2 regions of the Streptomyces sp. NPDC014894 genome follow, and region 2 is predicted to be linked to the other one. Evidence: riboswitches for the same ligand, from Rfam matches in the RefSeq annotation. Region 2 holds a riboswitch; the other holds the start of a gene.
The links. Region 2 has a riboswitch for S-adenosylmethionine ahead of thrC (threonine synthase). Riboswitches for the same ligand answer to the same signal wherever they lie in the genome.

Region 1: another riboswitch for S-adenosylmethionine. It lies ahead of ACF089_RS14590 (aminotransferase class V-fold PLP-dependent enzyme); the one in region 2 lies ahead of thrC (threonine synthase).

Annotation. Positions count from the first base shown of each region.
Region 1 covers NZ_JBIBWD010000005.1:211,400-226,703, reverse strand. Annotated here, with positions in the region: gene ACF089_RS14650 (hypothetical protein) at 1-226, opposite strand, end outside; gene ACF089_RS14645 (NlpC/P60 family protein) at 255-1,286, opposite strand; gene ACF089_RS14640 (NlpC/P60 family protein) at 1,556-2,668, opposite strand; gene ACF089_RS14635 (NYN domain-containing protein) at 3,167-4,528, opposite strand; gene ACF089_RS14630 (hypothetical protein) at 4,564-4,806, opposite strand; gene ACF089_RS14625 (rhomboid family intramembrane serine protease) at 4,958-5,695, shown strand; gene ACF089_RS14620 (Lrp/AsnC family transcriptional regulator) at 5,692-5,973, shown strand; gene ACF089_RS14615 (hypothetical protein) at 6,052-6,462, shown strand; gene ACF089_RS14610 (ATP-binding protein) at 6,449-7,888, shown strand; gene ACF089_RS14605 (response regulator transcription factor) at 7,885-8,547, shown strand; gene ACF089_RS14600 (SLC13 family permease) at 8,713-10,125, shown strand; gene ACF089_RS14595 (glycerate kinase) at 10,162-11,364, shown strand; gene ACF089_RS14590 (aminotransferase class V-fold PLP-dependent enzyme) at 11,316-12,689, opposite strand; SAM riboswitch class IV at 12,896-13,013, opposite strand; gene trpD (anthranilate phosphoribosyltransferase) at 13,155-14,219, opposite strand; gene ACF089_RS14580 (cytochrome bc complex cytochrome b subunit) at 14,352-15,304, opposite strand, start outside.
Region 2 covers NZ_JBIBWD010000012.1:108,865-124,168, forward strand. Annotated here, with positions in the region: gene ACF089_RS26990 (alpha/beta hydrolase) at 1-1,184, opposite strand, end outside; gene ACF089_RS26995 (helix-turn-helix transcriptional regulator) at 1,345-2,313, opposite strand; gene ACF089_RS27000 (epoxide hydrolase family protein) at 2,367-3,551, shown strand; gene groL (chaperonin GroEL) at 3,739-5,364, opposite strand; gene ACF089_RS27010 (cold-shock protein) at 5,766-5,969, opposite strand; gene ACF089_RS27015 (MoaD/ThiS family protein) at 6,426-6,701, opposite strand; gene thrC (threonine synthase) at 6,722-8,020, opposite strand; SAM riboswitch class I at 8,037-8,185, opposite strand; gene ACF089_RS27025 (glucosyl-3-phosphoglycerate synthase) at 8,330-9,274, shown strand; gene ACF089_RS27030 (hypothetical protein) at 9,412-9,615, shown strand; gene ACF089_RS27035 (trehalose-6-phosphate synthase) at 10,138-11,547, shown strand; gene otsB (trehalose-phosphatase) at 11,588-12,436, opposite strand; gene ACF089_RS27045 (DUF3263 domain-containing protein) at 12,447-12,683, opposite strand; gene ACF089_RS27050 (ABC transporter substrate-binding protein) at 12,789-14,072, opposite strand; gene ACF089_RS27055 (SIS domain-containing protein) at 14,343-15,245, shown strand.

The DNA of each region.
Region 1 (15,304 bases), on a different contig from region 2:
GCCCGGCCGTCCCGGGGTCCAGCGCGGCCAGATAGGCGCTCTCGTCGCCGCCGAGCACCGCCCGGGCCCGGGCGTCCAGCGTGTGCCGGATGTCCGCCACATCGGCGCCGGAAGCCTTCGGGGTCGCGCAGCCCGCCAGGAGCGAGGGGGCCAGCACGGCCGCGACGAGCGCGAGCCCCGCGCCCGCCCGTGCCCTCGCGCGCCGTGCGCGCCTGTGATCCGCCACCTGTCGATCGTACGGAACGCGGACGCGGTCAGACGCGGGTCACCGAGGAGACGGGCATCATCCCGACGGGGTCGTAGCGGACCGAGGCGCCGGGGTAGGGCGCGTGGACGACCTGGCCGCCTCCCACGTACATGCCGATATGGCTGGCGTCGTCGCGGTAGACGACCAGATCGCCCGGCCGGGCCTCGGAGAGGGAGACCCGGCGGCCGGCGTCGCGCTGCGCCTGGGAGGTGCGCGGGAGGGCGACGCCCGCCTGGGCGTAGGACCACTGGACGAGGCCCGAACAGTCGAAGCCGGAGGGTCCGTTGGCGCCCCACACGTAGGGGCGGCCGATCGCGCCGCGGATCGCGCCCAGCGCGGCGGCGGCGCGGGAGGAGGCGGCCCCCGCGCCGGAGGTTCCGGGCGGCGCGGCGCGGCCGGAGCGCGAGGAGCGGTCGTACTTCCCGCGCTCCCTGGCCGAGAGCGAGTCGAGCAGCCGCCGCGCCGCGGCGAGCTTGCGTTCGACGGTCCGCTTGCTGCGGGCGACCGAGGCCCGGGTGCGTTCCAGTTCGGCGAGGGCCCCGGCGGCCGCGGTCCGCTCCTGGCCGAGTTCGCGCTGCACCCGGCGGAAGTCCCGCAGCACCGCGTTCTGGCGCGCGCCGAGCCGCTCCAGGGCCTCGGCGCGGAAGAGATAGGTGTCGGGGTCGGAGGAGAGCAGCAGATCGAGCACCGGGTCCACTCCGCCGGAGCGGTACTGCGCGCCCGCGACCGATCCGAGCGCCTGGCGCATCCGGTTGATCCGCTCCTGCCCGCGCGCCACCGCGTCCTGGGTGCGCGCCAGCCGTGCGCGCACCTTCCGCACCTGCTCGCCCGCGGCGTTGAAGCGCTCGGTGGCCCGCTCGGCCTCCTCGAACAGCCGGTCCACCGCGCCCCGCGCGCTCCGCGGGGAGTCGTGCGGATCCGCGTTCGCCGGTACGGCCCCGAACGCCGCCGCGGCCGTCGCGGCCGCGGCGGCGGAGGCGACGGTGACCTTGGCACTGTGAGTGAGACCGGGCTGTGAGGGCCGTCGATGGGACGTCACGGACCGCGCTCCCTTCCGCATGTGCGAGGAATGCGTACGGGCGCGGCACTTCCGTGCGCGGAGATGACGCCGCCGCCGTACGAGGGCTGTTGCGCGGCAGACAGTAGCCGGGCGAACACACGGCGGCCAAAGACCTCGCGGGGCGCGCACGGCCGCGCCCCGCCGGGAGACCACAGGTCACCGGCGGGGCGCGGCGTCAGCGAGCGGGCGGGGAATTCCCCCGATTGGGCGGCATGACCGGGCCGCGCGGGCGGCCCGGGCCGATCGGGTCAGCCGACGCGGACCCCGAACTGGTACGGCATGTTGTCGATCGACTCGTAGCGGACGACGGTGCCGGTGCGCGGGGCGTGCAGGACCTGGCCGTTGCCCGCGTAGAAGCCGACGTGGTGCAGGTCCGAGTAGAAGAAGACCAGATCGCCGACCTGGAGATCGCTCTGCGAGTTGATCCGGGCGCCGGCGCCGGTCTGCGCCTGGGAGGTGCGCGGGATGGAGATGTTGGCCTGGGCGAAGGCCCAGGAGGTGAGGCCCGAGCAGTCGAAGGAGTTGGGGCCGGAGGTGCCGTAGATGTAGGGCTTGCCGAGCACGCTCTGCGCGGCCGCGTACGCGGAGCTGGCGCGGCCCGAGCTGGGCTTGGACTCGCTCACGTCGGCGCGGTCGGTGTCGCGGCTGGCCCGGTCGTCGCCGCCGTTGGTGGAGGCGGCCTTCTCGGCGGTGTCGGCGGCGCGGTCGGCCGCCTTCTTGGCCTTCTCGGCCTCGCGGGCCTCCTCGGCCTTGAGGGCCGCGCGCTCCTGCGCGGTGAGGGAGTTGAGCAGCTTCTGCGCGTCGCCGAGCTTGGTCTGCACCTCGCGCTTCTTGGAGCCGAGCACCTCGCGGGTGTCGGCGAGGTCGCCCAGCTTCTCCTGGGCCTCCTTGCGCTGCTGAGCGAGGGCCCGCTGCTTGCCCTGGATCTCGTTGATCGCCTCGGTCTGCTTGGTGCCGATCTGGTCCAGCGCGGACGCCTTGTCGAGGTAGTCGTCCGGGTCCGAGGAGAGGAAGAGCTGGAGGGCCGGGTCCATGCCGCCGGAGCGGTACTGGGCGCTGGCCACCGAACCGAGGTCGTCGCGCAGGTCGTTCAGCTCGTCCTGGCCCCGGGCGACCTTGTCCTGGAGGTTGTCGACCTGCTTCTGGAGCTTGCCCTGCTGCTCCTTGGCGCCGTTGAGCTTCTCGGTGGCCTTCTCGGCCTCTTCGTAGAGCTTGTCGACCTTCGCCTTGACATCGGTCTTGCTCGGCTTGGGGTCGGCCTGAGCGGTCTGGGAGGTCAGGGCCACGGCGGCGGCCGCGGTCGCGGTGAGCACGGTCACTCGGGCGCGGCTCGGCTGCTTGGGACGACGGTGGGACGCCACGAAGGACGGCTCCTTCTTCCTCGAGCCGCCTACCGGGAGGGAGGGCGATTCCCCGGCTCCGCGCCCACAGCTTCCGGGGACATGGCTGAGACGCGCGGACTCGGCGGGCCTCCGCCGCCACCCCGGATGGGTGATCAACCGCGCGAAGGTTCGACGCCTGACCTTAGTGACCCACTTGTGATCACTTCAAATCCTGCCGGGAAAAAACTTGACCGGACACGCATTCTTTACGTACTTCACAGCCGTGATGATGACTATGTGACGCTACGTCCCGTTCTTTTATGTCCGAATCGGGTCATGAGGTGCGCAAGTTGACATTGAGCCCGTTCGGTTGCGGGAGTTGACGTAGCTCCCGCCGATCCCGCGGTGAAGAACGGGCGGGAGACAGCACGGGAGAACGGGCGGGACGCCGGGGCGGGCGTGGCCGGGCGGTCGCGGCGCGAGCGACGGAACGCCGGATGCGGCGGAAGCGCGACGGAAGGCGGCCGGACGGGCCCGTCAGACCCGGGAGAGCCGCTTCAGCAGCAGCGCCGAGGCCACCGGACGCGCGCCCGCCTTGGCCACCCCGTCGGCGACCTCCCGGTCGGTGGAGACCACCACCACCGGCCGCCCCGGCGGCTCCGCCCGCACCAGCTGACGGATCAGCTCGTCCGCCGTCACCCCCGGCTTGGAGAAGAGCACCCGCACCCCGCGCGGCGGCGCGAGCAGCACCGGGGCCGCCAGCTCCGCGCCGTCGAAGACACAGGTGATCTCCGCGCCGGTCTGGGCGGCGAGCACCGAGAGCCCGCCGAGCAGCCGCAGCCGCTGCTTCTCCAGCGGCATCGTGGGATAGCCGGTCTTGGTCACGTTGTAGCCGTCGACCACCAGATGGGCCTGGGGCAGCGCCAGCAGCTGGTCGAGCAGGGCCGGATCGGTCTCGGAGAGCGCGCGGGCGGCGATGTCCTTGGGGGACATCCGGCCCGGCTCGACGGCGTCGACGGTGTCGGCGGGATGCACCGAGACGGGCGGCAGGGCCAGTTCGCGGCGCAGCCCCTGGGCCGCGTCCAGCACGGTGTCCAGCAGCAGCCGCAGTCTCATGTCCTCGATCGACCGGCCCTCGCGGGCGGCGCGGCGGCCCGCCTCCACGGCGGCCTCCGCCTCGCCGAGACGGGCCTTGAGCCGCCGGCTCTCGCTCTCGGCCGCCGACACCTGGGCCGAGGTCTCCGCCCGTACGGTCTCCAGCTCGGCGGTGGCCCGGCGCAGCGCGGCCTCGCCGCGCTTGATGTCGCTCTGGAAGCTGCGCACCTTGCGGCGCAGCGATTCGGCCTCCTTGCGGGAGGTCTCCAGCTCGGTGCGGAGCCGCTCGGTCTCGCTCTTGGTCAGCCCGCGCGCCTCGGTCAGCTCCTCGCGGAGCCGGTCCAGCTCGCGCCGGCCGGCCTCGTCGGCGCGCTCGGCGTCCGCGCGCTGGGCCTCCTCGCCCGCGGCGGCGACGAGTTTCACCCATCCGGCGGGCCGCAGCACATAGGCGGCGGCGGCCACGTCGAGGGGATCGGCCGCGGCGGGCGGGGAGCCGGCCGCCAGCGCGGCGCACAGCTCGGTCTGGACCTGGGTGAGCCGCTCGGCGATGCGCTGCCGGAAGACGGGGTCGCTCTCCAGCGCCGCCGCCATCGCGTTGCCCGCGAACTTGGCCCGCCGGGAGGGGGTGAAGCGGGCGTACTGCCGCAACTGGGCCGGGAGTTCTCCGACGGTGAGCCCGCCGAAGGCGTCCGAGACCAGTGCCACCACCCGGCGCCGGACGCCTTCCGGCAACGGCCGGTCGAGCGCCTCGGCGGCGTCACCGGCCGCACCGGCCGGTTCGGCGCCGCTGTCAGGCTGCTCCACGATCCGTCACCCCACTACCCTTCGCGCGGGCCCCGTCAGGAGTCCGCGCCCGGCCTGTCCACCAACTCGATCTTGTCCACGGCGTTGCACCAGCGGCAGCGCACGGACTCGATGGTCTCACTGAGCACCTCGCGCTCCTCGACCTTGGGCTCTCCGGCCAGGTCCAGATGGACGTATTCGACGACCTTCGACGAGCGGGTGACATCGAAACGGGTGAGATTGCCGCAGAGTGTGCAGCGCCAGCGGGTGTCAGCTGTCGGCGAGGGAACCGTCGTCATTTCGCGTTCTCTTCCGTTGTACGGATTTCCGGTTGCCGCGGTGCGCCGTCGAACTGCGGGTGTACTCCCCGTAACTCTATGGCCTCGCGGCTCTCCGGGGACACGGCGAGGCACTCTGTACCGTTCCATTCCGCTACGCCATGATCTGTCCATGGTTGATTGGCGGAACGTGGCCCTGGGCGCGATCCGGGGTGCGGCGACGGGTCCCACCGTGACGTACGGCCTGATCTCCCTGTGCTGCGCGGTCTTCCTCGTGAGTCCGGTGTCGGGCCTCAACCCCTCGTACGGGACCGGCGACGCGCTGTTGTCGGCCCAGAGCGCGTACTTCGAACGGTGGGGAGTGATCCCCGCCGAACTGATGAGCGGCGACCCCGGCACCCTGCTGACGCCGTTCACCGCACTCTTCGTCAGCGGGAACTGGCTGCATCTGCTCGGCAACATGCTCTTTCTCTACGTCTTCGGCGCGATGGCCGAGGAGCGCCTCGGGCAGATCGAGTTCCTGCTCTTCTACACCGCCACGGGATACCTCGCCCTCTGCGCCTACGCGGCGGCCAACGCCGGATCGGACCAGACGCTGGTGGGCGCCTCGGGGGCGATCTCGGGCGTGCTCGGGGCCTTCCTCTTCCTCTTCCCCCGCGCCAGGGTCACCAGTCTCTTCCCCTTCCTGTTCTTCCTGCCGCTGCGCTTCCCCGCCTGGATCGTGCTGATCTTCTGGTTCGCGCTCCAGTGGCTGGCGGCCTCGGGCGCGGGCAGCGGCGGGCCCGGGGTGGCGTATCTGGCGCATCTGGTGGGCTTCGGGGCCGGTTTTCTCTACGCATGGGGACGTTTTGGACGTAGGGCTAGAGTGAACTCCTCAGCAGCGGCCACCGAGGGAGAAAGCAAGCCGTGATCACCGCGATCGTGCTCATCAAGACCAGCGTGGACCGCATCCCCGAGATCGCGGAGTCGATCGCGTCCCTGGACAGCGTCAGCGAGGTCTTCTCCGTCACCGGGACCTATGACCTGATCGCGATGGTCCGGGTGGCCCGGCACGACGATCTCGCCGAGGTGATCCCGGGCAGCATCAGCAAGATCGCCGGAGTGGAGGCGACCGACACGCATGTGGCGTTCCGCACCTACTCACAGCACGATCTCGAGGCCGCGTTCGCGATTGGACTGGATTCCTGACCCCGGAACCCTCAAGATGAGGACTTCTTCATCTTCGTCTCATCCAGCGTCTCCCGTGGTCTGGCCACTATCGAACACATGGTCTTCTCTCATCGCATAGCGGCACTCGCCGCGGTCGTCGCGATCCCCCTGGGGATCGCGGTGACCAGCTACGCCCTCACCGACAGCCCCGACGACCGCAAGGTTCCCCCCAAGGTGGAACTGCAGACGAGCACGCCCGCGGGCTCGTCCGGCTCGCCGGGCGCGCCCCAGTCCCCGGAGCCCGGCTCCCCGGAGTCCTCCGCCGGGCCCTCCTCCCCCCGCCCCGTCCCCAGCGACGAGACGGTCACCACCCAGCAGCCGAGCACCCCCTCGCAGCCGGTGGACGAGACCGTGTCCGGGCCTCCGGTACGCGAGAACCCCCCGGGCGGCGGCGACGACAATGACGACGACGGCAACGGACAGGGCGACGACGGCCCGGGCGGCGACGACTTCGGTGACGACGGCTGACCCCGTACGCCGCTGGGTCTCCGCACGGCTGCGCATCATGCTCTGGCTGCTGCTCGTCATGACAGTGGCCCTGGGAGCGGTGGCCACGGCGACCCGCTCCGTACTGCTACGCGATGTTGACCACAGGATCAACGGCCTCCTGGTCCAGGAGGCCGCCGAGTTCGCCAACTTCGTCGCCCAGGGAGTGGACCCCAGCGACGGCAAGAAGTTCACCGACCCCAACCCGCTGCTCCGCGTCTTCCTGGCCCGGCAGTACGCCGACCCGGACGAGGAGCTGCTCGGCCTGGTCGGCGTCCCCGGCATGGCCCCCGCCAGCAAGGCCCAGGAGCGGGAGGCCAGGGCCTACCACCCGCTCGCCGACGACACCGCCTCGCGGACCGCGGTCTTCAACTCGCCGCACGCCACCGGCACCCTGAACCGCCCGCAGGGCGAGGTCCGCTGGGCCAAGGTCGAGATCGACTCCGGTCCCTCCCACGAACCGGCCGCCTTCGTCGTCGCCATCCACCCCAAGGGCGAACAGGACAAGGCCAACGACATCTTCCTGATGCTGCTCGCCATCTCCGGGGTCGCCCTGCTGATGACGACCGGCGTCGGCTGGGCCGTCGCCGGGCGCATCCTCCAGCCCGTACGGCTGGTCCGCACCACCGCCGCCCAGCTCACCGAGCAGGATCTGACCCGGCGCATCCCCGTCCAGGGCCGCGACGACATAGCCGCGCTCGCCGAGACGTTCAACGCCATGCTGGACCGGCTGGAGCGCGCGTTCGCCGCCCAGCGGGAGTTCGTCGACGACGCCGGCCACGAGCTGCGCACCCCCATCACCATCGTCCGCGGCCATCTGGAGCTGATGGGCGACGATCCGGGAGAACGGGAGGAGACCGTACGGATCGTCATGGAGGAGCTGGACCGGATGAGCCGCATCGTCGAGGACCTGCTGCTGCTCGCCAAGGCCGAGCGCCCCGACTTCGTCACCCCCGAGCCCGTGCAGCTCGGCGAGCTGACCGCCGACGTCTACGTCAAGGCGCGGGCGCTCGGCGAACGCGAGTGGAAGCTCGCCGGGGTCGCCGACGCCGAGGTCCATGTGGACGCGCAGCGCATCACCCAGGCCATGGTCCAGCTCGCCCAGAACGCCGTCCAGCACACCGTCCCCGGCCAGCGCGTCTCCATCGGCTCCCGCAGCCACGAGGACGGCATCGAGCTGTTCGTCGCCGACACCGGGCCCGGAGTGCAGCCGCAGGACGCCGACGTCATCTTCGAACGGTTCCGGCGCGGGACCGCCCGGCGCGGCGCGCGGGCCACCGGCGCGGGCCTCGGACTCGCCATCGTGAAGGCCATAGCCGAAGGTCACGGCGGGCGGGTCGAGCTGCGCCCCACCGACGGCGGCGGCGCCACCTTCGTCCTCGTACTCCAGAAGGAAGCGACCCTGTGAACCGGATACTCATCGTCGAGGACGAGGAGCGCATCGCCTCCTTCGTGGAGAAGGGGCTGCGCGCCAACGGCTTCACCACCACCGTCGTCGGAGACGGCGAGGCCGCCTACGACTACGCCGTGACCGGCGGCTTCGACCTGATCGTGCTCGACATCGGACTGCCCGGCAAGGACGGCTTCACCGTGCTGCGCCAGCTGCGCGAGGCCCGGGTCTCGGTGCCGGTGATCGTGCTCACCGCACGGGACTCCGTACGGGACACCGTCGCCGGGCTGGAGGGCGGCGCGGACGACTGGATGACCAAGCCGTTCCGCTTCGAGGAGCTGCTCGCCCGGGTCCGGCTGCGGCTGCGCACCGCGGCGCGCGCCCCCGAGGTGACGGTGCTGCGCAACGGCGAGCTGACGCTGGACCTGCGCACCCGCCGGGCCCGCTCCGGCGAGCGGACCGTCGATCTGACCGCACGCGAGTTCGTCCTGCTGGAGCTGTTTCTGCGCCATCCGGGACAGGTCCTCTCCCGCGAACAGATCCTGTCGCACGTCTGGGGCTACGACTTCGACCCCGGCTCCAACATCGTCGACGTCTACGTCCGCGCCCTGCGGAAGAAGCTGGGGGCCGGACGGGTGGAGACCGTTCGGGGGATGGGGTATCGGCTGCCCGAGTGAGACCGCCGGCCCGGGTCCGAGGACTCCGGGACCGCCCTCGCTCGGCCGTGCCCGGGGCCCATGGCCCCGGGCCCTCTTTTCGCCCGCTCCACGGGCCGCGCCGCGTGAAGTTCCTTTCATGAAGTGCTCATGGAGCGCTCACCGCCCGGGTGAAACCTTTCTCATGTGACCTTGAACCTGCGACAAGCGGCGACCCTGTGCGTGGCCCTGAGCATCTGCGCGCTCCTCATCGTCCCGGGGAACTTCCCGGGACTGAGCGGGGACGCCCGGATCACCCTCGCCGTATTCGCCCTGGCGACCTGCGCCTGGATCGGTACGCCGATCGACGACACCTACATCGCCCTCGGCGCCGGGCTCGCTCTCACCGCGACCGGGGTGATCAGCAGCGACGAGCTGTTCGGCACCCTCGGCGACGACACCGTGTGGCTGCTGATCTGCGCCTTCGTACTGGCCGCCGCGGTGGCGCGGACCGGGCTCGCCGGACGGGCGGCCGCCTTCCTCGTCGGCGGGGCCCGCACGGTGCGGCAGCTGGTTCATCTCACGACCGCGGCGCTCGTGGTCACCGCCTTCGCGGTGCCCGCCACCTCCGGCCGGGCCGCCCTCGCCATGCCGGTCTTCCTCGCGCTGGCGAAGGCCCTGTCGGACCGCAAGCGGCTGGTGGTGATGCTGGCGCTGCTCTTCCCCACCGTCATCCTGCTCTCCGCGGTCGCCACCCTGATCGGCGCCGGAGCCCACCTCATCACCGTGTCGGTGCTCTGGGAGGCGGCCGGGGAGCGCATCGGGTTCACCGAGTGGCTGATGATCGGTCTGCCGCTGGCGGTGGTCTCCTCCCATCTGGCCGCGGAGGCCGTGCTCTTCACCACCACCCGCCGCGCGGACCGCCTGGGCCCCGTCCACATCACCGCCGAGGAGATCCAGGAGCACAGCGAGAAGCCCGTCACCGGGCCCTGGGAGCCCGCCGAGACCCGCTGCGCCCTGCTGCTGGCCACCGTGGTCGCCCTGTGGTGCAGCGAACCGCTGCACCGGGTGCCGCCCGCCGTGGTGGCGCTGATCGGCGCCATAGTCGCGGCGTCGCCGGCCCTGGGCACCGTACGGCTCAAGGACGCGCTCAAGACCGTGCCCTGGTCCCTGCTGCTGTTCATGGCGGCGACCATGGCGATGGGCGTCGCGCTCGCCGACTCGGGGGCCGCGAAGTGGCTGGTCGGCGGGGTGCCGCTGGATCTGCCGCCGTGGCTCTTCCTGACGGTGGTGGTGGCGATCTCCACCGTGGCGCATCTGGTGCTCCAGTCCCGGTCGGCGAGATCGTCCGTCCTGGTGCCGCTGGTGGTCGCCGCGGCCGTCGGCGCCGGGGTCAATCCGGTGGCCGCCGCCCTCGCCTCCACCGCCGCCGCGGGCTTCTGCCACACCCTGCCCGCCTCCGCGAAGCCGGTGACCCTCTTCGCCGACATCCCCGGCACCCCCACCTACACCCCGCGCGATCTGCTCAGGCTCTCCGCCGTGCTGGCTCCGATGACCGCGGCGCTGGTGCTGCTGTTCGCGGTCGCCGTCTGGCCGCTGCTCGGTGTGCCGCTCCGCTGACGCGGACAACCCTCCCCTCTGTCAGGAGTACAAACGATGCTGAACCGATTCGCCGTAGCCCCCAGCGGTTTCAAGGAGTCCCTGTCCGCCCAGTCCGCCGCCGAGGCGATCGCCGAGGGCGTGCGCAGGGTGGTGCCCCACGCCGAGATCGATCTGATCCCCCTGGTCGACGGCGGCGAGGGCACCGCCCAGGCGCTGGCCACCGCGTCCGGCGGACGGCTGGTCCGGCTGCGGGCCACCGGGCCGACGGGCGAGCGCATCGGCACCCACTTCGCGCTCCTCGGGGACCGGGAGGAGACCGCCGTGGTGGAGATGGCGGCGGTCGCCGGGCTCTCCCTCGTCCCGCGCGATCTGCGCGACCCGGGCGCGACCACGACCCATGGCGTCGGCGAGCTGATCTCCGCCGCGCTCGACACCGGCGTCCGGCGGATCCTGGTGGGCTGCGGCGACTCGGGGACCTCCGACGGCGGGGCCGGCGCGCTCCAGGCGCTGGGCGCGCGGCTGCTGGACGCGGACGGCCGGGAACTGCCGTACGGCGGCCGGGAGCTGGGCCGGCTGGCCCGGATCGACGCCTCGGGGCTCGATCCCCGGCTGGCCGGGACCGAGATCCGGGTGGCCTGCAACCCCTTCAACGTGCTGTGCGGCGAACGCGGGGTGGCCAGGGTCTTCGGTCCGCAGAAGGGCGCGACGCCCGCGCAGGTGGAGCAGCTCGCGGCGGGCCTGGAGCACTGGGCCGACGTCCTCACCCGGGATCTGGACGTCCGGACCGATCTGTACGGCGGGCCCGGTACGGGGGCCTCCGGCGGTCTGGGCGCGGGGCTCGCGGCGCTCGGCGCGCAGCTGCTCCCCCGCTTCGACGTGCTGCTGGACCATCTGGACCTGGACGCCCGGCTGGCCCGCGCCGATCTGGTGCTGACCGCCGAGGGCGCGCTCGACCACCAGACCCCGCGCGGCAAGGTGCCGGCGGAGGTGGCGCGGCGCGCCAAGCTGTACGGGCGTGAGGTGCTGGCGCTGGCCGGGACCATCGGGGAGGGCGCGCATCTGGTGCGCTCGACCGGGGTGGACGCGTACAGCTCGATCCTGCCCGCGCCGGTCACGCTCACGGAGGCGCTCGGCCGCGGCGGGGAGTTCCTCACCGACGCCACCGAGCGCGCCCTGCGGATGATCCTGATCGGGACGCGGCTACCGGTTCACGCGGAGGCGGTGTCGGGGACGCAGCGGCCGTCCTCGGTGCGGTAGTTCCAGCGCGCGCCCTGGGAGACCAGCTCCCGCACGGCGCGTACGAAGCGCTCGACGTGCTCGTCGGGGGTGCCGGCGCCGAAGCTGACGCGGATCGCGTTGAGGGACTTCTCCCCCGGCTCGCTCTCCGGGGCGCCGCACTCGCCCGGATCCTGCGGCTCGCTGCCGAGCAGGGTGCGGACCAGCGGGTGGGCGCAGAAGAGCCCGTCGCGGACGCCGATGCCGTACTCGGCGGAGAGGGCGGCGGCGAAGTGGGAGCTGTTCCAGCCCTCGACCACGAAGGAGATCACTCCCACCCGGGGGGCGTCGTCGCCGAACAGCGAGAGCACCTTGACCTGCGGGACCTCGGCGAGACCGGCGCGGACCTCGGCGACCAGCCGCTGTTCGCGGGCGACGAGCGTGTCGAAGCCGGCCTCGGTGAGGGCCTTGCAGGCCGAGGCGATGGCGTAGACGCCGATGACATTGGGCGAGCCGGCCTCGTGGCGGGCGGCGGTGGAGTGCCACTCCACCTCGACGCCGCCGTCGGCGCGGCGGGCGACCTTGCGGGAGGCCCCGCCGCCCGCGAGGTACGGCTCGGCGCTCCGCAGCCAGTCGGCGCGGCCGGCGAGCACGCCGGAGCCGAACGGGGCGTACAGCTTGTGCCCGGAGAACGCGACCCAGTCGACGTCCAGTTCGCGCACCGAGAGCGGGTGGTGGGGCGCGAGCTGGGCGGCGTCCAGGACGATCCGGGCGCCGTGGGCGTGGGCGGCGGCGGCGAGTTCCCTCACGGGCCACAGCTCGCCGGTCACATTGGACGCGCCCGTGACACAGACCAGGGCGGGGCCGTAGGGGTCGCGGTCCGCGAGGGCGCGCTCCAGCGTGGTGACGGCCTCGGCCGGGGTGCGCGGGGCGTTGAGGTAGGTGACCTGGGCGTCGCGCCACGGCAGGAGCGAGGCGTGGTGCTCGGTCTCGAAGACGAAGACCTGGCAGTCGGCGGGGAGCGCCGCGGCCAGCAGGTTCAGCGAGTCGGTGGTGGACCGGGTGAAGACGAGCTGGTCGTCCTCGCGGCAGTCGAGGAATTCGGCGACGGTCCGGCGGCTGTTCTCGAAGAGGTCCGTGGAGAGCTGGGAGAGATAGCCCGCGCCGCGGTGGACGCTGCCGTAGTACGGGGCGTACGCGGCGACGTCGTCCCAGACCCGCTGGAGGGCGGGGGCGCTCGCGGCGTAGTCCAGGGCCGCGTAGGTGACCTCGCCGCCGGTGACCAGCGGGACGGTGACCTCGCGGCCGAGGACGGGGAGGGGGGCGCTGAGGGCGGTGTCGACGGCGGTGCTGGGGCGTGCGGACATGGCGGAATCTCCCGGCGGGACAGGCTGAATGGCTTCATGGACCCGGACGCGGGCGTGCGTCACCGCAGGGCGGCGTGCCGGGGGGTGCCTCGGGCGCGGCGGTCGCCGCGCGTGGAGGGTGTGCTGAAGAAGGGGCGTTCAGCCCTATCGCATTCGCTTGCTCACGAGACTGCTCCCTTGAGGACCAGGACCCCAGGGCGTGCAGGGGTCCGCGCTTGCCGCAGACCTCGCTGCCTACGGCCTGGTCTTCACCCGGGGCACCCCGCCACGGACGGAGGGTTGCCGGACAGCGGGCCGGGGCCGTAGTCGCTGTCGCTCATGACCTGCAAGGACGGTATGCCAACGACACTTGGCCGCGCAACCCTGTCCCGCATCCCGGAATCCGGCGCCCGCCCCGCGCCGACGCCGCCGTGACGCCCCGGCGGGGTGTCACGGCGGGGTGTCACGGCGGCGCGGCGGGCTCGGTCAGGCGTTGGTCGCGGCGACCCAGCGGTCGAGGGCGGCGGCGGCGGCGCCGGAGTCGATGGAGTGGGCGGCCCGGGTGACGCCGGCGGCGAGCTGGTCCTCCAGGGGGGCGTCGGCGGGGTCGAGGGCGACCAGCGCCGCCGCCGAGTTCAGCAGGACCGCGTCCCGCACCGGCCCCTTCTCGCCGGCGAGGACCCGCCGCGCCACCTCCGCGTTGTAGGAGGCGTCCGCGCCCCGCAGCGCCTCCACCGGGACCAGCGGGATCCCGATGTCCCGCGGGTCGAAGGCCTGCTCCCGCACCGAGCCGTCCCGTACCGCCCACACCCGCGACGTCGCCGTCGTCGTCAGCTCGTCCAGCCCGTCGTCGCCGCGGAAGACCAGCGCCGAGGAGCCGCGCTCCGCGAGCACGCCCGCGAGGATGGGGGCCATTCTGGCGTCGGCGACCCCGGTGGCCTGGGCCTTCACCCGGGCCGGGTTGGTCAGCGGACCGAGGAAGTTGAAGGTCGTACGGATCCCCAGCTCCTTGCGGGCCGCCGCCACATGCCGCAGCGCCGGATGGAACTTCACCGCGAAGCAGAAGGTGATCCCCGCCTCCTCCGCGACCTCGGCCACCCGCTCCGGGGTCAGCTCCAGATTGACCCCGAGCTTCTCCAGCACGTCGGACGCGCCCGAGGCGCTCGACGCCGCCCGGTTGCCGTGCTTGACGACCTTCGCCCCGGCGCCCGCGACGACGATCGCGGACATCGTGGAGATGTTCACCGTCTTCGCGCCGTCGCCGCCCGTGCCCACGATGTCCACGCTCGGCCCCGGCACCTCGATGAGCCGCGCGTGCGCGTACATCGTCCGCACCAGTCCGGAGATCTCTTCCACCGTCTCGCCCTTGGCCCGCAGCGCCACCGCGAATCCGGCGATCTGCGCGTCGGTGGCCGCGCCGCTGAGGATCCGGTCCATCGCCCAGGCGGTGGCGTCCGCGCTCTGGTCGCGCTGGTCGAGGAGCGAGTTCAGCACGCCGGGCCAGGAGAGGTCCGCCACGCTGTCGCCGCCTACCGGGGTCACAACGTTCATGGTCCGCTCCAGGGTCCAGCTGGGAATAAGGGTTAAGACTCCACCCTATCCAGCCCCGGGGACGGCGAAGAGCCCCGTCCAGTGCCTGGACGGGGCTCTCGCTGTGGCGATCGCGACGATCGGTTCAGGTGATCAGTGGTGGCCGTGGCCGCTGGTGATCTCCTTGTACTCCTCGGCGGTGGGCTTGGCGATCTGGTTCCCCTCGCCGTAGAAGCCCTGGCTCAGCTTGGCCTGGGTCTTCTTGACGAGCGACACCTTCCGCTCGACGCCGTTCTCGTCCACGGTCGGGCCGATCTCGATCGGCCGGTACTGCTCGTGGGCCGTGAGGCGGTACAGCTCACCCTGGCTGAGCGGCTCGTGCACCTCGACGAACTCACCGTGCGGCAGGCGCTTGATGATGCCGGACTCGCGTCCGTGCAGCACCTTCTCCCGGTCGCGGCGCTGAAGGCCGAGGCAGATCCGCTTCGTGATGATGAAGGCGATGACCGGTCCGGCGAAGAAGAAGATCCGGACGAACCAGGTGATCGCGTTGATCGACAGATTGAAGTGGGTCGCGGCGATGTCGTTACCGCCGCCGAGCAGCATGATGAAGTACGCGAACAGCCACGCCACACCGAAGGCGGTACGGGTCGGGGCGTTGCGCGGACGGTCCAGGATGTGGTGCTCGCGCTTGTCCCCGGTGACCCAGGACTCGATGAACGGATAGACCGCGATCGCGCCCAGCACCAGCGGGAAGACCAGCAGCGGGATGAACACGCCCAGGGCGAGGGTGTGGCCCCAGGCGTTGATCTCCCAGCCTGGCATCACACGGATCAGACCCTCGGCGAAGCCCATGTACCAGTCGGGTTGCGCGCCGGTGGAGACCTGGTCGATCCGGTAGGGACCGAGTGCCCAGATCGGGTTCAGCGTGGCGACCGCGGCGACCACCGAGATGATGCCGAAGACCAGGAAGAAGAAGCCACCCGCCTTGGCCATGTAGACCGGCAGCAGCGGCATGCCGACGACGTTCTTCTCGGTCCGGCCGGGACCCGGGTACTGCGTGTGCTTGTGGTACACGACGAGGATCAGATGGCCCACCAGCAGTC
Region 2 (15,304 bases):
TCGCGGATCGCGTCCTTGCGGTAGCGCTCGGTGTCGCGCGACCAGGCGGCGGAGTTGTCCCCGCAGGCGACGGCCCAGAAGACCGCGTCACCGTTGTCGGCCGGCGCGGGCTTCAGGAAGGCGGGCCGGGGGGCCTGCGGCAGCGGCAGGGCACGGCCGGAGGTCTTCTTCGCGGAGGCGTACTTCTTCAGCTCCACGACGATGTCGGCGGCGGCGCGCACATTGAAGAACTGCTGCCGCATGATGTCGCGCAGCGCGTACCCGTCGTACTTCTCGCCCTCGATGTCGATCGGCTTGCGGTCCGCCTGCGCGATCAGGTCCCAGAAGGTCTTGCTGACCTTCGCGGGCGAGTTTCCGAGCTTGTACGTGGCGGAGCGCTCCGCCGTCCACTTCGTCCACCGCTGGAAGGCGGGCTCGACGCCCTCGGCCCACACCTGGATCATGCCGCGCCAGGCGAGCTTGGGGTCGACGGCGCTGTCCAGGACGAAACGGCCGGTCTGCTTCGGGAACATCTGGCCGTAGACGGCGCCGAGGTAGGTGCCGTAGGAGTAGCCCAGGTAGTTCAGCTTCTTCTCGCCGAGGACGGTGCGGATCAGATCCATGTCCCGGGCGGTGTTGCGGGTGGTGACGTGCGGGAGCTTGTCCCCGGCCTTCTTGCGGCACTTGTCGGCGACGCCCTTGGCCCAGGCGACGTCCTTGGTGAAGGTCTTCGCCTGGTACGGGCGTGGCCAGCGCATGTCGCCGTCGGAGAGCCCGCAGCTGATGGCGGCGGACTGGCCGACGCCGCGGGGGCTGAAGCCGATGAGGTCGTACCGCTCCGTCACGGACTTGGGCAGCGCCCCCTTCAACTCCAGCGGCAGGCTGAGACCGTCCCCGCCGGGGCCGCCGGGGTTGGAGAGCAGCACGCCGTGCCGCTTGCCCTTGACGCTCGTGTTGTAGCGGGATATCGCCACGTCTATCTTCTTGCCGCCCGGCTTGGCGTAGTTGAGCGGCGCCTTGATCTTCGCGCACTGGAACGCGGCGGGCAGCTCCGGGGAGCACCGCTTCCACGACGGCTTCTGCTTGGCGTACTGGGCCAGGGGACTCGCGGGGGCCGGGGCGGCGTTCGCGGTGGTGGCGACCGCGGGGGCCAGCGTCGCCATGACGCTCACCGCCAGCACGGGCACGAGTCGTCGTCTCTGCATCGAGTACGTCCTTAAGGGCAGTTGAACGGGTCAGGGCTGACCCTCTCGCGCCGTCCGGCTCCGGTAAACATCCGGCCGGACGGTCATTCGCTACGCCTCAGGATGGACGCCGCCGCGAGGAATCGTTCGCGCGGGGTAGCGGTACGGGGGCGAAAACCCTTTAAGGAAGGGGCTCCTGGGGCGCCGCCCCGGCCAGCAGCCCGGCCAGCTCCCTGACCCGCGCGACCAGCTCCGGGGGCTCGTGCACCTCGAAGCGGAATCCGAACAGCGCCACATACAACGCCAGTTCGTCCAGCGAGTCGGAGCCCGCGTGGAGGACGCAGCTGTGCTCGTCGACCTCCTCCAGGACGCCCGTCGTCGGCGGGATCCGCTCCGCCGCCGCCGCGATCGGCGCCCGCAGGGTGAACCGGCCCCGGTAGCGGTACGCCGAGGTCGAGATCCCCCGGGCCGTATGGCCCGCGAAGCCCCCCTCCGGGGCCTCGCGCGGGGTGAAGCGCGGTCCCGTCGGGACCCGGGGGCGGAGCCGGTCGACGCGGAAGGTGCGCCAGTCGTCGCGGTCCAGGTCCCAGGCGACGACGTACCAGAGGCGGCCGGTGTGGACGAGCCGGTGCGGTTCGGTGCGGCGGACGGCCTGCTGTCCGTCCCGGTCGGCGTAGTCGAAGCGGAACTGCTCGCGGGCGCGGCAGACGGCGGCCACCGCGGTCAGTACGGCGGGGTCGACGGCGGGTCCGCCGGACGGCAGGGCGTCCATGACCGACTGGAGGGTGTCGACCCGGTGCCGGACCCGGGCGGGGAGCATCTGCCGGAGCTTGGCGAGCGCGCGCAGGGAGCTTTCCGCGATGCCCGAGACGCCGCCGGCCGCCGCGGCGCGCAGACCGACGGCGACGGCGACCGCCTCCTCGTCGTCCAGCAGCAGCGGCGGGAGCTTGGCGCCCGGGCCCAGCCGGTAGCCGGCCGCGCCGGGCGTGGCGTGCACGGGATAGCCCAGCTCGCGCAGTTTGTCGATGTCACGGCGGACGGTACGGGGATCGACGCCGAGCCGGGCGGCGAGCTCGGCGCCCGGGGCGTCGGCCCGCTCCTGGAGCAGGGAGAGCAGCCGGAGGAGTCGGGCGGAGGCGGCGGTCGGCATGACCTTCCAGAGCTGGGGCGGAAACTGTCCTAGGCGGATCCTACGGTGGTGTCATGACGAACGACGAAGCCATCACCCCCTTCCGGATCGACGTCCCGCAGTCCGAGCTGGACGCGCTGCACGCCCGGCTGGACACCGCCCGGTGGGCCGCCCCGCTGCCCGGCGAGGTGACGGGGGAGCGGGCGGGGAGCTGGGGCGCCGGGGTCCCGTCCGGCTGGCTGCGCGAGCTGGCCGACTACTGGCGGCATGGCTACGACTGGCGCCGTGCCGAGCGCGAGCTGAACGGTTTTCCCCAGTTCACCACCGTGATCGACGGCCAGCGGGTGCACTTTCTCCATGTGCGCTCGGCCCGGCCGGACGCCACCGCGCTGATCCTCACCCACGGCTGGCCCGGCTCGGTGGTGGAGTTCCTCGATCTGATCGGCCCGCTCACCGACCCGGTCGCCCACGGCGGACGCGCCGAGGACGCCTTCCATGTGGTGATCCCCTCGCTGCCCGGCTTCGGCTTCTCCGGCCCGGTCGCCGACGCGGGCTGGGACACGGCGCGGATCGCCCGGGCCTGGGCGGAGCTGATGCGCAGACTCGGATACGAGCGGTACGGCGCGCAGGGCGGCGACATCGGCGCGGCGGTCGCGCCGGAGCTGGGCCGGGCCGAGCCCGGCCGGGTCGTCGGCGTCCATGTGAACGGCGGCCCGGGGCCCATGCCCCCGATGCCGCTGCCGGAGGAGGAGCGCGCGGCGCTGACCCCGCTGGAGCTGGACCGGGCGGCGCGGATCGAGGCCTTCATGGCCGAGGAGTTCGGCTATATCTCGATCCAGTCCACCCGCCCGCAGACCCTCGCCCACGGACTGGTCGACTCCCCGGTCGGACAGCTGGCCTGGATCATGGACAAGTTCCGCGAGTGGACGCATCCGAGGACGGCGCTGCCGGACGAGGTGATCGACCGCGACCGGCTGCTGACCAATGTGATGCTGTACTGGCTGACCGGCACGGCGGGCTCGGCGGCGTACGTCGGGTACGCGCAGGAGTCCGGCTGGGGCGAGGCGGCGGAGAACTCCGGCGTGCCGACGGCGGCGATCGTCTTCGCGCACGACGTCGGCATCCGGCGGTACGCCGAGACCGAGCACACCATCACGCGCTGGACGGATGTGGAGGGCCGGGGCGGGCACTTCGCCGCGCTGGAGGAGCCCGCGCTGCTCACCTCGGACATCAGGGAGTTCTTCCGCCCGCTGCGGTGACCGCGGGCGGATCACCGCGGCGGGCGGCCGGCGGGAGCGCCGCGCCGGGCCCGCCGGCCGCGAGCGGGCCGCCGGCCGCCGACCGTCCGCCGCGACCGGCCTGGACCGTCCGGCACGCCGAAGGGCGGCACCCCCTGGGAGAGGGGTGCCGCCCTTCGTACTGCTGGAGCTGCCGATCCGCGGGGGATCAGAAGTCCATGTCACCGCCCGGCATGCCGCCCGGAGCGCCGCCCGCGGCGGCCTTCTCCGGCTTGTCGGCGATGACGGCCTCGGTGGTCAGGAACAGCGCCGCGATGGAGGCCGCGTTCTGCAGGGCAGAGCGGGTCACCTTCGCGGGGTCGATGATGCCTTCGGCGATCATGTCGACGTACTCGCCGGTCGCGGCGTTCAGGCCGTGACCGATGGGCAGGTTGCGCACCTTCTCGACGATGACGCCGCCCTCGAGACCGCCGTTGACGGCGATCTGCTTGAGCGGGGCCTCCAGCGCGAGCCGCACGGCGTTCGCGCCGGTCGCCTCGTCGCCCTCGAGGTCCAGCTTCTCGAAGACCGAGGAAGCCTGGATCAGCGCCACGCCGCCGCCGGCGACGATGCCCTCCTCGACGGCCGCCTTCGCGTTGCGAACGGCGTCCTCGATGCGGTGCTTGCGCTCCTTGAGCTCGACCTCGGTCGCCGCGCCGGCCTTGATGACGGCCACGCCGCCGGCCAGCTTCGCGAGGCGCTCCTGGAGCTTCTCGCGGTCGTAGTCCGAGTCGGAGTTCTCGATCTCGGCACGGATCTGGTTGACCCGGCCGGCGACCTGGTCGCTGTCGCCGGAGCCGTCGACGATGGTGGTCTCGTCCTTGGTGATGACGACCTTGCGGGCGCGGCCCAGCAGGTCCAGGCCGGCGTTCTCGAGCTTGAGACCGACCTCCTCGGAGATGACCGTGCCGCCCGTGAGGATGGCGATGTCGTTCAGCATCGCCTTGCGGCGGTCGCCGAAGCCCGGAGCCTTGACGGCGACGGACTTGAAGGTGCCGCGGATCTTGTTCACGACCAGCGTGGACAGAGCCTCGCCCTCGACGTCCTCGGCGATGATCAGCAGGGGCTTGCCCGACTGCATGACCTTCTCCAGCAGCGGAAGGAGGTCCTTCACGTTGCCGACCTTGGAGTTCACGATCAGGATGTACGGGTCGTCCAGGGACGCCTCCATACGCTCCATGTCGGTGGCGAAGTACGCCGAGATGTAGCCCTTGTCGAAGCGCATGCCCTCGGTGAGCTCGAGCTCCAGACCGAAGGTCTGGGACTCCTCGACGGTGATGACGCCTTCCTTGCCGACCTTGTCCATGGCCTCGGCGATCAGCTCGCCGATCTGGGTGTCGGCGGCGGAGATGGAGGCGGTCGAAGCGATCTGCTCCTTGGTCTCCACGTCCTTGGCCTGCTCCAGCAGGGCACCGGAGACGGCCTCGACGGCCTTCTCGATGCCGCGCTTGAGGGCCATCGGGTTGGCGCCGGCGGCCACGTTGCGCAGACCCTCGCGGACGAGAGCCTGGGCGAGAACGGTCGCGGTGGTGGTCCCGTCGCCGGCGACGTCGTCCGTCTTCTTGGCGACTTCCTTGACCAGCTCGGCGCCGATCTTCTCGTACGGGTCCTCGAGCTCGATCTCCTTGGCGATGGAAACACCATCGTTGGTGATCGTGGGCGCGCCCCACTTCTTCTCAAGGACGACGTTGCGGCCCTTGGGACCGAGGGTGACCTTGACGGCGTCGGCGAGCTGGTTCATCCCGCGCTCAAGGCCGCGCCGCGCCTCCTCGTCGAACGCGATGATCTTTGCCATGTGAAGTGTCCTCCACGGACTGGTGGGAAGCTCTGGCCGGACCGCGCTGGCGCCCGCGACGGACGGTCTGCGCGCCGTGTGGTTCTCTGCCCCACCGGCCCGCGGACCTCACCTACTCGATCCATGTTCTGTCACTCTCACTAGGAGAGTGCTAACGCCAATGATTAGCACTCGACCCCTCCGAGTGCAAGCGCCTTCGGGAGAACCGGCCCCTCGGGCGGTCCCCCGGCCGGCCCCCCGAACGCCTCGAACGCACCCCGGACGCCTCCCGCGCCCCCGTGCGCGGACCCCACACACATGTGGGGTCCGCACCCCGTTTCCGGGATGCGGACCCCACATGCGTGAGCGCGTCGGTGGCCGATCGCGTCGCAGGTGTCGCAGGTGTGGATCGGACCGCGGGATCAGACCGCGAGCTTCACCATGTCCGCCTGCGGACCCTTCTGTCCCTGCGAGATTTCGAACTCGACTCGCTGACCCTCCTCCAGGGTGCGGTATCCGTCCATCTGGATCGCGCTGTAGTGGACGAATACATCCGCACCACCGTCGACCGCGATGAAGCCATACCCCTTCTCCGCGTTGAACCACTTGACGGTGCCCTGAGCCATGCCTAACTCCCCTATTACTGGCCCTTGCGCAGGACCGCACCTCGCGGACCCGGGTCAGACCTCACCCGCCGTGAACCGCCCCTCCAGTGACGGAGGAAGGCCCCACAGGTGTGCGCCGGAACGCGTCGACCGCGGCTGAATGTATCTGCCCAACTGCCCTCTGCAACAGGTCAATCGGACGAGAAATCAGGGCATGGCCGATCCTGAAATTAGCCTGAATTCAAGAAATTCCGGGGCAAGTCGGGCCCGGCAAAGGAGACTTAAGAGACAAATCAAGCGCACACATTGGCTGCTTCTTATCGCGCGCGGCGCATTCTCATATGCCAGGGGGCGCGCTCAGCCGAGGGGCGTTCCCCAACTGTAGCGCGTTCAACCCTGCAGAATTGCCCCCTCCGTTTCTCTCCCGGAGGGGGCAATCGATGGGACGGCGGGCGGGCGCGGCGAACGCCCGGCGGATCAGCCTCCGGCGACCGCCGGAATGATCGAGATTCCCGCGCCGTCCGGCGTCGCGGTGGAGAGTCCCTGCTCGAAGCGGACGTCGTCGTCGTTGACGTACACATTCACAAAGCGGCGCAGCTTGCCCGTCTCGTCCAGGACGCGCGCGGCGATCCCCGCGTGGTTCTTCTCCAGGTCCGTGATCACCTCGGAGAGGGTGGCGCCCTCGGCCGTGACCTCGGCCCGGCCGCCGGTGTAGGTGCGCAGAATGGTCGGGATACGGACGGTGACGCTCATGTTCAGCTCTCCCAGGGGTTTCAGTGGGCCAGGCCGGCGTCGCGGAACGCGTCCAGGCTGGGGCGGATGGTCGCGCTGGGTCCGGTGGTCGGGGCCACCGCGTCCAGGGTCTTGAGGCCGTCTCCGGTGTTCAGCACGACCGTGGTCAGCGACGGGTCGAGCAGACCGGACTCGATCAGCTTGCGGGTCACGCCCACGGTCACCCCGCCCGCGGTCTCCGCGAAGATGCCCTCCGTACGGGCCAGCAGCTTGATCGCGTCCACGATCTCCGCGTCGGTGACGTCCTCGACCGCGCCGCCGGTGCGGCGGGCGATGTCCAGGACGTACGGCCCGTCGGCGGGGTTGCCGATCGCCAGCGACTTGGCGATGGTGTCCGGCTTCACCGGGCGCACCACGTCATGACCGGCCTTGAAGGCCGCCGACACCGGCGAGCAGCCCTCCGCCTGCGCTCCGAAGATCTTGTAGGGCCGGTCCTCGACCAGCCCCAGCTTGATCAGCTCCTGGAGCCCCTTGTCGATCTTGGTGAGCTGGGAGCCCGAGGCGATCGGGATCACGATCTGATCGGGCAGCCGCCAGCCGAGCTGCTCGCAGATCTCGTACGCCAGCGTCTTGGAGCCCTCGCCGTAGTACGGGCGGAGGTTGACGTTGACGAAGCCCCAGCCCTCGCCGAGCGGGTCGCCGATCAGCTCCGAGCAGAAACGGTTCACATCGTCGTAGTTGCCCTCGATGCCGACCAGTTCGCCGCCGTAGACGGCGGCCATGACGACCTTGCCCTGCTCCAGGTCGTGCGGGATGAAGACGCAGGAGCGGAAGCCCGCCCGCGCCGCCGCCGCGCCGACCGCGCCCGCCAGATTCCCGGTGGAGGAGCAGGACAGGGTGGTGAAGCCGAAGGCGCGGGCCGCCTCGACGGCGATCGCGACGACGCGGTCCTTGAAGGAGTGCGTCGGGTTCCCGGAGTCGTCCTTGACGAACAGACCGCCGGTCACGCCCAGTTCACGGGCGAGGTTGTCCGCCTTGACGAGCTTGGTGAAACCGGGGTCCAGGCTCGGCTTGTCCGCCACGTCGGCGGGGACGGGCAGCAGCGGCGCGTACCGCCAGATGTTCTCCGGACCGGCCTCGATCCGGGCGCGCAGCGCCTCGGGGCCGTCGGAGGGAAGGTCGTAGGCGACTTCCAGGGGGCCGAAACAGGAAGCACAGGCGAAGATCGGGCCCAGTTCGAAGCGCTCACCGCACTCGCGGCACGACAGCGCCGCGGCGGGGCCGAGATCGACGGAGGCGGCGGGGGTGACCGGGGTGGCGGGATCAGTCTGCACAGGCATGGAGGGAGGCCCTTTCTCCTCATCTTTCCCATGGCGAGGCTCGCCATGAGACGGATTTGGCACCTTCCCGAGCCGGGAGCCTCACGCGCTGAACAGCGACTGAGACCGGCTGGAGGGTTGCCGGGGCTTCAACGGGCCGTATCCCTCTGCCCCTCTGGATGAGCGGTATTCGATTGTGGAACGCGGGACCGACCCCGACATGCGACGGGCGTCCGCGTTGTTCAAGACTGTAACCGAAGGCATGGACGGTTGAGATAGTCGTCCGCACCGCGAGATGCGTCACAGGGCTGCTGTGGGGAGTGGGTACACGTGCTCGATGAAGTGGAGCACTGGCTGACCAGGAGGTCCTGGTCGGCCGCCGACCGCCCGCTGCCGAGGCTGCTGGCGGCCAAGCGGTCGGCGTCGGCCACCGTGAGCGTGGTGCTGCCCGCGCTCAACGAGGAGGCGACGGTCGGCGACATCGTCACCGTCATCCGACGGGAGCTGATGGGGTCCGCCGCGCTCGTGGACGAGCTGGTGGTGATCGACTCCGGTTCCACCGACCGTACGGCCGAGACCGCCGCCGCGGCCGGGGCGCGGGTGGTGCACCGGGACGCGATACTGCCCCGGCTGCCGGCCGTCCCCGGCAAGGGCGAGGTGCTCTGGCGGTCGCTGATGGTGACCCGCGGTGACATCGTGTGCTTCGTCGACGCGGATCTGCGGGACTTCTCGGCCGACTTCGTCTCCGGGATCGTCGGACCGCTGCTCACCGATCCGCGGGTCGACTTCGTCAAGGCGATGTACGACCGCCCCCTCGACGACCTCCCGGGGCAGGGCGGCCGGGTCACCGAGCTGGTCGCCCGCCCGCTGCTCAATCTGCACTGGCCGCTGCTGGCCGGGTTCGTCCAGCCGCTGGGCGGCGAGTACGCGGCCCGGCGCTCGCTCCTGGAGCGGCTGCCCTTCCCGGTCGGCTACGGGGTGGAGCTGGGGCTCCTGGTGGACGCGCTGCGCGCGGTGGGCCTGGACGCGCTCGCCCAGGTCGACGTCGGCTCCCGCAAACACCGCCACCAGGACGGGCAGGCGCTCGGCCGGATGGCGGCCGCGATCTACCGTACGGCGCAGCTCAGGCTGGAGCGCGGCCATCTGGTGCGGCCGTCGCTGACCCAGTTCGAGCGCGGCGCGGACGGCTTTGTGCCGCGTACGCATCCGGTGGACACCGAGGAGCGGCCGCCGATGCGGGAGATCCGCGAGTACACGGCGCGTCGCGCGGCCTGAGTCCGGTCCGCTCGCCGAACATCCTAAATATGAACTATGCGCGTCATGCCGGTCATGTCCGCCGCATTCGTCGTGTCCGTCGTGTCCGTCGTGTCCGTCGAGACCCTTGCGGGGGGCGGGCCGGCCGTGTCCGCCGGATGGCGGCGGCGCCGGTCGTCGCCCTGCTCGCCGGCGCCGTTCTGCACGGCCCGGCGGCGGCCGACGGCCCGGCCGCCCGCGGCGGCGGAGCGGGGGCCGGCGCCGGGGCCGAGCGGCTGTGGCTGCTCGGCGGGCTCGCCCTGAGCCTCGCCGCCGCCGCGGTCGTCGCCTTCGCGGCAGCGCGGGGCCGCCGCCACGAGTGAACCGGGCGGGGGCGCGCCGGGCCGGCGCGGGCGAGCCGCCCGGGGCCGCGCGTGAGCCACTCGCCCCCGCGCCCGACCCGCCCGCCCCCGCGCCCGACCCGCCCGGTGCCGCGCCTGACCCGCCCGCCCCCGCGCCCGACCCGCCCGGTGCCGCGCCTGACCCGCCCGCCCCCGCGCCCGACCCGCCCGGTGCCGCGCCTGACCCGCCCGGTGCCGCGCCTGACCCGCCCGGTGCCGCGCCTGACCCGCCCGCCCCCGCGCCTGACCCGTCCGGCGTCGCGCCCGACCCGCCCGCCCCCGCGCCTGACCCGCCCGCCCCCGCGCCCGACCCGCTCGGTGCCGCGCCTGAGTCCCCCTGCCGTCGGGAGCGAGCCGCTCGCCCTCCCGCCTGAGCCGCCCGGCGTCGCGCCTGAGTCCCCCTGCCGTCGGGAGCGCGCCGCCCGCCGTCGGGAGTGAGCCACCCGGAGACACGGCCGCCGTACGCACGTTTGAGGGCCCACCCCACGGGCTAGGTTTCGCGACATGGTCTCCGAGCCCCCCGCAGCACCGGTCCGCGCCCAGATCCTCGTCGCGTCGAACCGGGGCCCGATCTCCTACACGCTGGGCGACGACGGCGCCCTCGACGCCCGTCGCGGCGGCGGCGGACTGGTCTCCGGCCTCTCCGCCATCGGCTCCGACGAGGACGCCCTGTGGGTCTGCTCCGCGCTCGGCGACGGCGACCGCGAGGCGGTCCGGCGCGGGATCGGCGAGCCCGGCGTGCTCATGCTCGACATCGACGCGGAGACCCACGCCGCCGCGTACAACGGCGTCGCCAACTCCGTCCTCTGGTTCGTCCACCACCTGCTCTACCAGACCCCGCTGGAGCCGGTCTTCGACGCGGACTTCCGCCGGCAGTGGAGCGCGTACGAGAGCTACAACCGCGACTTCGCCCGCGCCCTGGCCGACCACGCCGCCGACGGGGCCGCCGTGCTGGTGCAGGACTACCATCTGGCGCTGGTGCCCGGACTGCTCCGCGAGCTGAGGCCCGATCTGCGGATCGGCCACTTCTCGCACACCCCCTGGGCCCCCGCCGACTACTTCCGGCTGCTCCCCGACGACATCGCCGAACAGCTGCTGCGCGGACTCCTCGGCGCGGACCGCACCTGCTTCCTCACCCGCCGCTGGGCCGACCTCTTCACCGACTGCGCCACCCGGGTGCTCGGCGAGAAGGCCGTCGCCGGGGCCCGGATCGGGGTGCACGGACTCGGCGCGGACGCCGGCTTCCTCACCGAGCGGGCGCACCGGCCCGACGTCGACGAGCGGATGGCGGCCCTGCGCGAGCAGATCGGACCCGACCGGAAGACGATCGTCCGGGTGGACCGCACCGAGCTGTCCAAGAACATCGTGCGCGGACTGCTCGCCTACCGGGAGCTGCTCGACACCCGCCCCGAGTGGCGCGGACGCGTGGTGCACGTGGCCTTCGCCTACCCCTCCCGGCAGGATCTGGCGGTCTACCGCGACTACACGGCCGAGGTGCGCCGGGTCGCCGACTCGATCAACGAGGAGTACGGCGACGAGGGCTGGACGCCGGTCGTCCTCCATGTGAAGGACGACTTCGCCCGCTCGCTCGCCGCCTACCGGCTGGCCGACGTCGCCCTGGTCAACCCGATCAGGGACGGGATGAACCTGGTCGCCAAGGAGATCCCCGTCGTCTCCGACGCGGGCTGCGCGCTGGTGCTGTCCCGGGAGGCGGGGGCGTACGAGGAGCTGGGCGAGGACGCGATCACGGTCAATCCGTACGACGTCACCGGCACCGCCGAGGCCCTGCACCGGGCGCTGACCATGCCCGCTGACGAACGGTCCCGCCGCACCGCCCGGCTCGCCGCCGCGGCGACCGCCCTGCCGCCGCACCGCTGGTTCCTGGACCAGCTGGAGGCGCTGCGCGCGCTGTAGCGGCCGGGTCCGGGCCCGCCGGGGGCCCGGACCCGGGCGGCTACAGCCGGTCCGCCAGCGCGGCCAGGAACTCCACCACCGAGGCCGGGCCCGGGAGCAGCAGATCGGCCCGTTCGGCCAGCTCGGGCACCTCCGTGCCGCCGCTGCACACCAGCAGCCCGGCCGCCCCGTCCGAGCGGAGCTTCTCCACCGCCGCGAAGGCGGGCAGATCGCCGAGGTCGTCCCCCGCGTACAGCACCGTCTCGGCGCCCGTCTCGCGTACGTACTCGGCGAGGGCGACGCCCTTGTCCATGCCCGGCGGGCGCAGCTCCAGGACCATCCGGCCCGGCTCCAGGACGAGGCCGTGGCGGGCCGCGAGCGCGCCGAGCGGCTCGCGCAGGGCCTCGAAGGCGGCCAGGGGGTCCTGGGCGCGCCGGGTGTGGACGGCGAGCGCCCGGCCCTTCTCCTCGATCCAGACGCCCCGCCAGGCCCCGATCCGGTCGAGGAAGCCGGGCAGTTCGGCGCGGACGGCGGCGACGCCCGGGTGCGGGGCGGGGGTGTTCACGGCGCCGGTGACGGCGTCCCACCGCTCCGAGCCGTAGTGGCCGAGGACCACCAGCCGGTCCAGGCCGGGCGCCCCGGCGAAGCCGCCGTGGCGGACCGCGACCCCGGCCGGGCGGCCGGTGACCACCGCCACCGACGCGACCTTCGGCGCGAGGCGCGCCAGCGCGGGCACCGCGCCGGGGTGGGCCCGGGCCTGTTCGGGGTCCGGCACGATCTCGGCGAGGGTGCCGTCGAAGTCGAGCGCGACGACGGCGCTTCGGGGCCGTGCGAGGAGCGCGGCGAGACCGTCCCGGCCCGCGGGCGTCGACGGCGACGGCAGTGGATGCGCGTACGGGGAGCTGCCCATGCCCCCGACCCTATCGGCGCTCGCGTTTCTCGTCTCTGACCCGGCGCAGCCGATTGACGGTGACGGGATCGTGCCGCAGGGCGCGCGCGTCGTCGAGCAGGGCGTTGAGGAGCTGGTAGTAGCGGACCGGGGAGATCCCGAGCCGCTCCCTGATGGCGCGCTCCTTGGCGCCGGGGCCGGCCCAGGAGCGGTGCTCCATGGCCAGGACGGCCCGCTCGCGCTCGCTGAGCGGCTCGATGTCGGTCATACGTCCAACATAGCCATGCGGGCGGGAGCGGGCCGGGGGGCGTCGGGCTTCGGGGCGGGCCGGGCTCGTGGCGTGCCGGTCCGGCGGCCCCGTGCCGGGCGCTCGCTACTCCTCTTCCCTGGCCTCGGCCGCCGTCGCGTTCTGCGCTATCCCCTCCAGCACCTTGGCCGGGGAGGCGCCGGGCGCGACCGCCTTGCCGATGTTCCGCTTGATGTCGTCGCTGACGGAGGCCCAGGAGGTCTTGTCGACCGGGGGCAGCTGCGCGCTGGGCAGCTCTTGCAGGAACTCCCGCAGATCCTTGTGCTGCGGGTCGGTCTCCATCGCCTCGGAGGCGGAGACGGTCACCGGCAGCAGATCGTTCTGCGAGGCGAAGGCGAGGACGTTCTTGTCGCTGAAGAGGAAGTTCAGGAAGTCGCCGATCTCGTCCTTGTTGCCGTTCTCCTTGAAGCCCATGATCCAGTCGGCGACGCCGAGCGGGGCCTTCGTCTTGCCGTCGCGGCCTGGGACCGGGACCTTGCCCAGCTCGATGCCGGCCTTCTCGGCCTGCTTCATCAGCGAGGGGTGGCCGTTCAACATCCCGACCTCGCCCTTGGTGAAGGCGGCGAAGGCCTCCTTGCGGTTCAGCTCTCCGGGGGCCCCGGGGCCGGTCAGCTCGGTGTCGACCAGATTCTTCTTGATCCAGTCGAGGACGGCGGTGTTGTCGGCGGTGTCGATGGAGTAGTTGCCGCTGGGGTCCACATAGCCGGCCGAGTCACCGCCGAGCAGCCACATCATGGTCTCGATCTGGGCCTCTTCGGGGCCCAGCGGCAGGGCGTACGGATGGGTGACGTCCGTCTGGTCCTTCAGCAGCTCGGCGGCCTGTCGCAGGTCCGCCCAGGTCTCGGGGGCCTTCTCCACCCCCGCCCGCGCGAACAGCTCCTTGTTGTAGAAGAGCAGCCGGGTGGAGGCGGCGAACGGCAGTCCGTACTGCACCCGGCGCTGTTCGCCCGCGCTCACCAGCGGGCCGAGGAAGTTCGACTGCACCGGTACGGAAAGGAGTTGGTCGGCGCTGTAGAGCTTGTCGGCGGCCGCGTAGTCGGCGTACGCGCCGATCTGCGCCATGTCGGGAGCCTTGCCCTCCTTGACGAGTTCCGCGACCTTTCGGTCCACGTCCGTCCAGGGTTCGATCTGGACCTCGACTTCGATGTCGGCGTTCTGCGACTCGAATTCCTCGATGAGTCCGGTCCAGTAATTCTTGCTGCTCTGGCCGCCGTTGACGTCGTAGTCCGCGGCGACGAGGGTAAGGGTGACCTTGTCCGAGGATCCGCCGGAGGCTCCGCACCCCGTAAGAGCGACGGCCGTTCCCAGTGCGGCCGCCGCGGCCGTCAGTTTCAGGAAGTGCCGTTGCACAGCTCTTCTCCCACCTTGCCGATTGCTGGATGCGCGCCGGTCTGTCACGGCCCCGCCCGTCCGGGCGAGCTGCGATTTTCCACCATCGGCGGTTGAGTGGTCTATGCCGCGCGGTCTCACTTCTGCAACGTCTGTTCCGCAGAAGGGTTTTGTAAACCACCCTCGCTGGGTGCCATTGCCCGGATGTGTCCGGGCCTGCTAAGCACGTCTCGGCACGAAGTGGTCAAGTGCCGGTCCGTATGCACGTGTACGCGCTAGGAGCCATGCCGCATGTCCCGTACCGCAACAGAGATAGCGACTCAACCGGCCTGCTGGCGCCGGGCCGAACAGGCCGCGGCGGACTTCGGCGGGCTCCCGAGGCCGGGGGAGCGGGTGGCCGTCACCGGCTGCGGGACGTCCTGGTTCATGGCGATCGCCTACGCGGCGCTGCGGGAGGCCGCGGGCCAGGGGGAGACGGACGCGTTCGCGTCGTCGGAGTTCCCGGTGGGGCGCGGGTACGACCGGGTGGTGGCGATCACCCGTTCGGGTACGACCACGGAGGTGCTGGAGCTGCTCGCCGCCCTCCGGGGCACGGTCGCGACGACGGCGCTGACCGCCGACCCGAAGACGCCGGTGATGGAGGCGGCGGACGCGGTGGCGGTGCTGGACTGGGCGGACGAGGAGTCGGTGGTCCAGACCCGGTTTGCGACGACCGCGCTGGCGTTCCTGCGCGCGGGGCTCGGCGAGGTCCCGGGGCTGAAGCCGGTCGCCGACGCGGCGGTGGACGCCGAGCTGGCGGTCACCGAGCCCCTGCCGGAGGCGGTGGTGGGCGCGGAGCAGTGGACCTTCCTGGGCCGGGGCTGGACGTACGGGCTGGCGCTGGAGGCGGGGCTGAAGATGCGCGAGGCGGCGGGGGCGTGGACGGAGTCCTACCCCGCGATGGAGTACCGCCACGGCCCGATCGCGATCACCGGGCCCGGTCGGGTGGCCTGGGTCTTCGGCGACCTGCCCGAGGGCCTCGCGGGCGACGTCGCCCGGGTCGGCGGCGAACTGGTCGCCCGCCCCGGCGTCGACCCCCTCGCCGAGCTGGTCCGCGCACAGCGCCTCGCGGTCGCCCTCGCCGAGGCGAAGGGGTTCGACCCGGACCGCCCGCGCAATCTCTCACGGAGCGTGATCCTCTCCCCTGAGGCGTAAGCGCCCGCGCGGCGCGACGGGACACCCCTCCCACAGCGCCCCGGCCCCCTGCCCGCCGC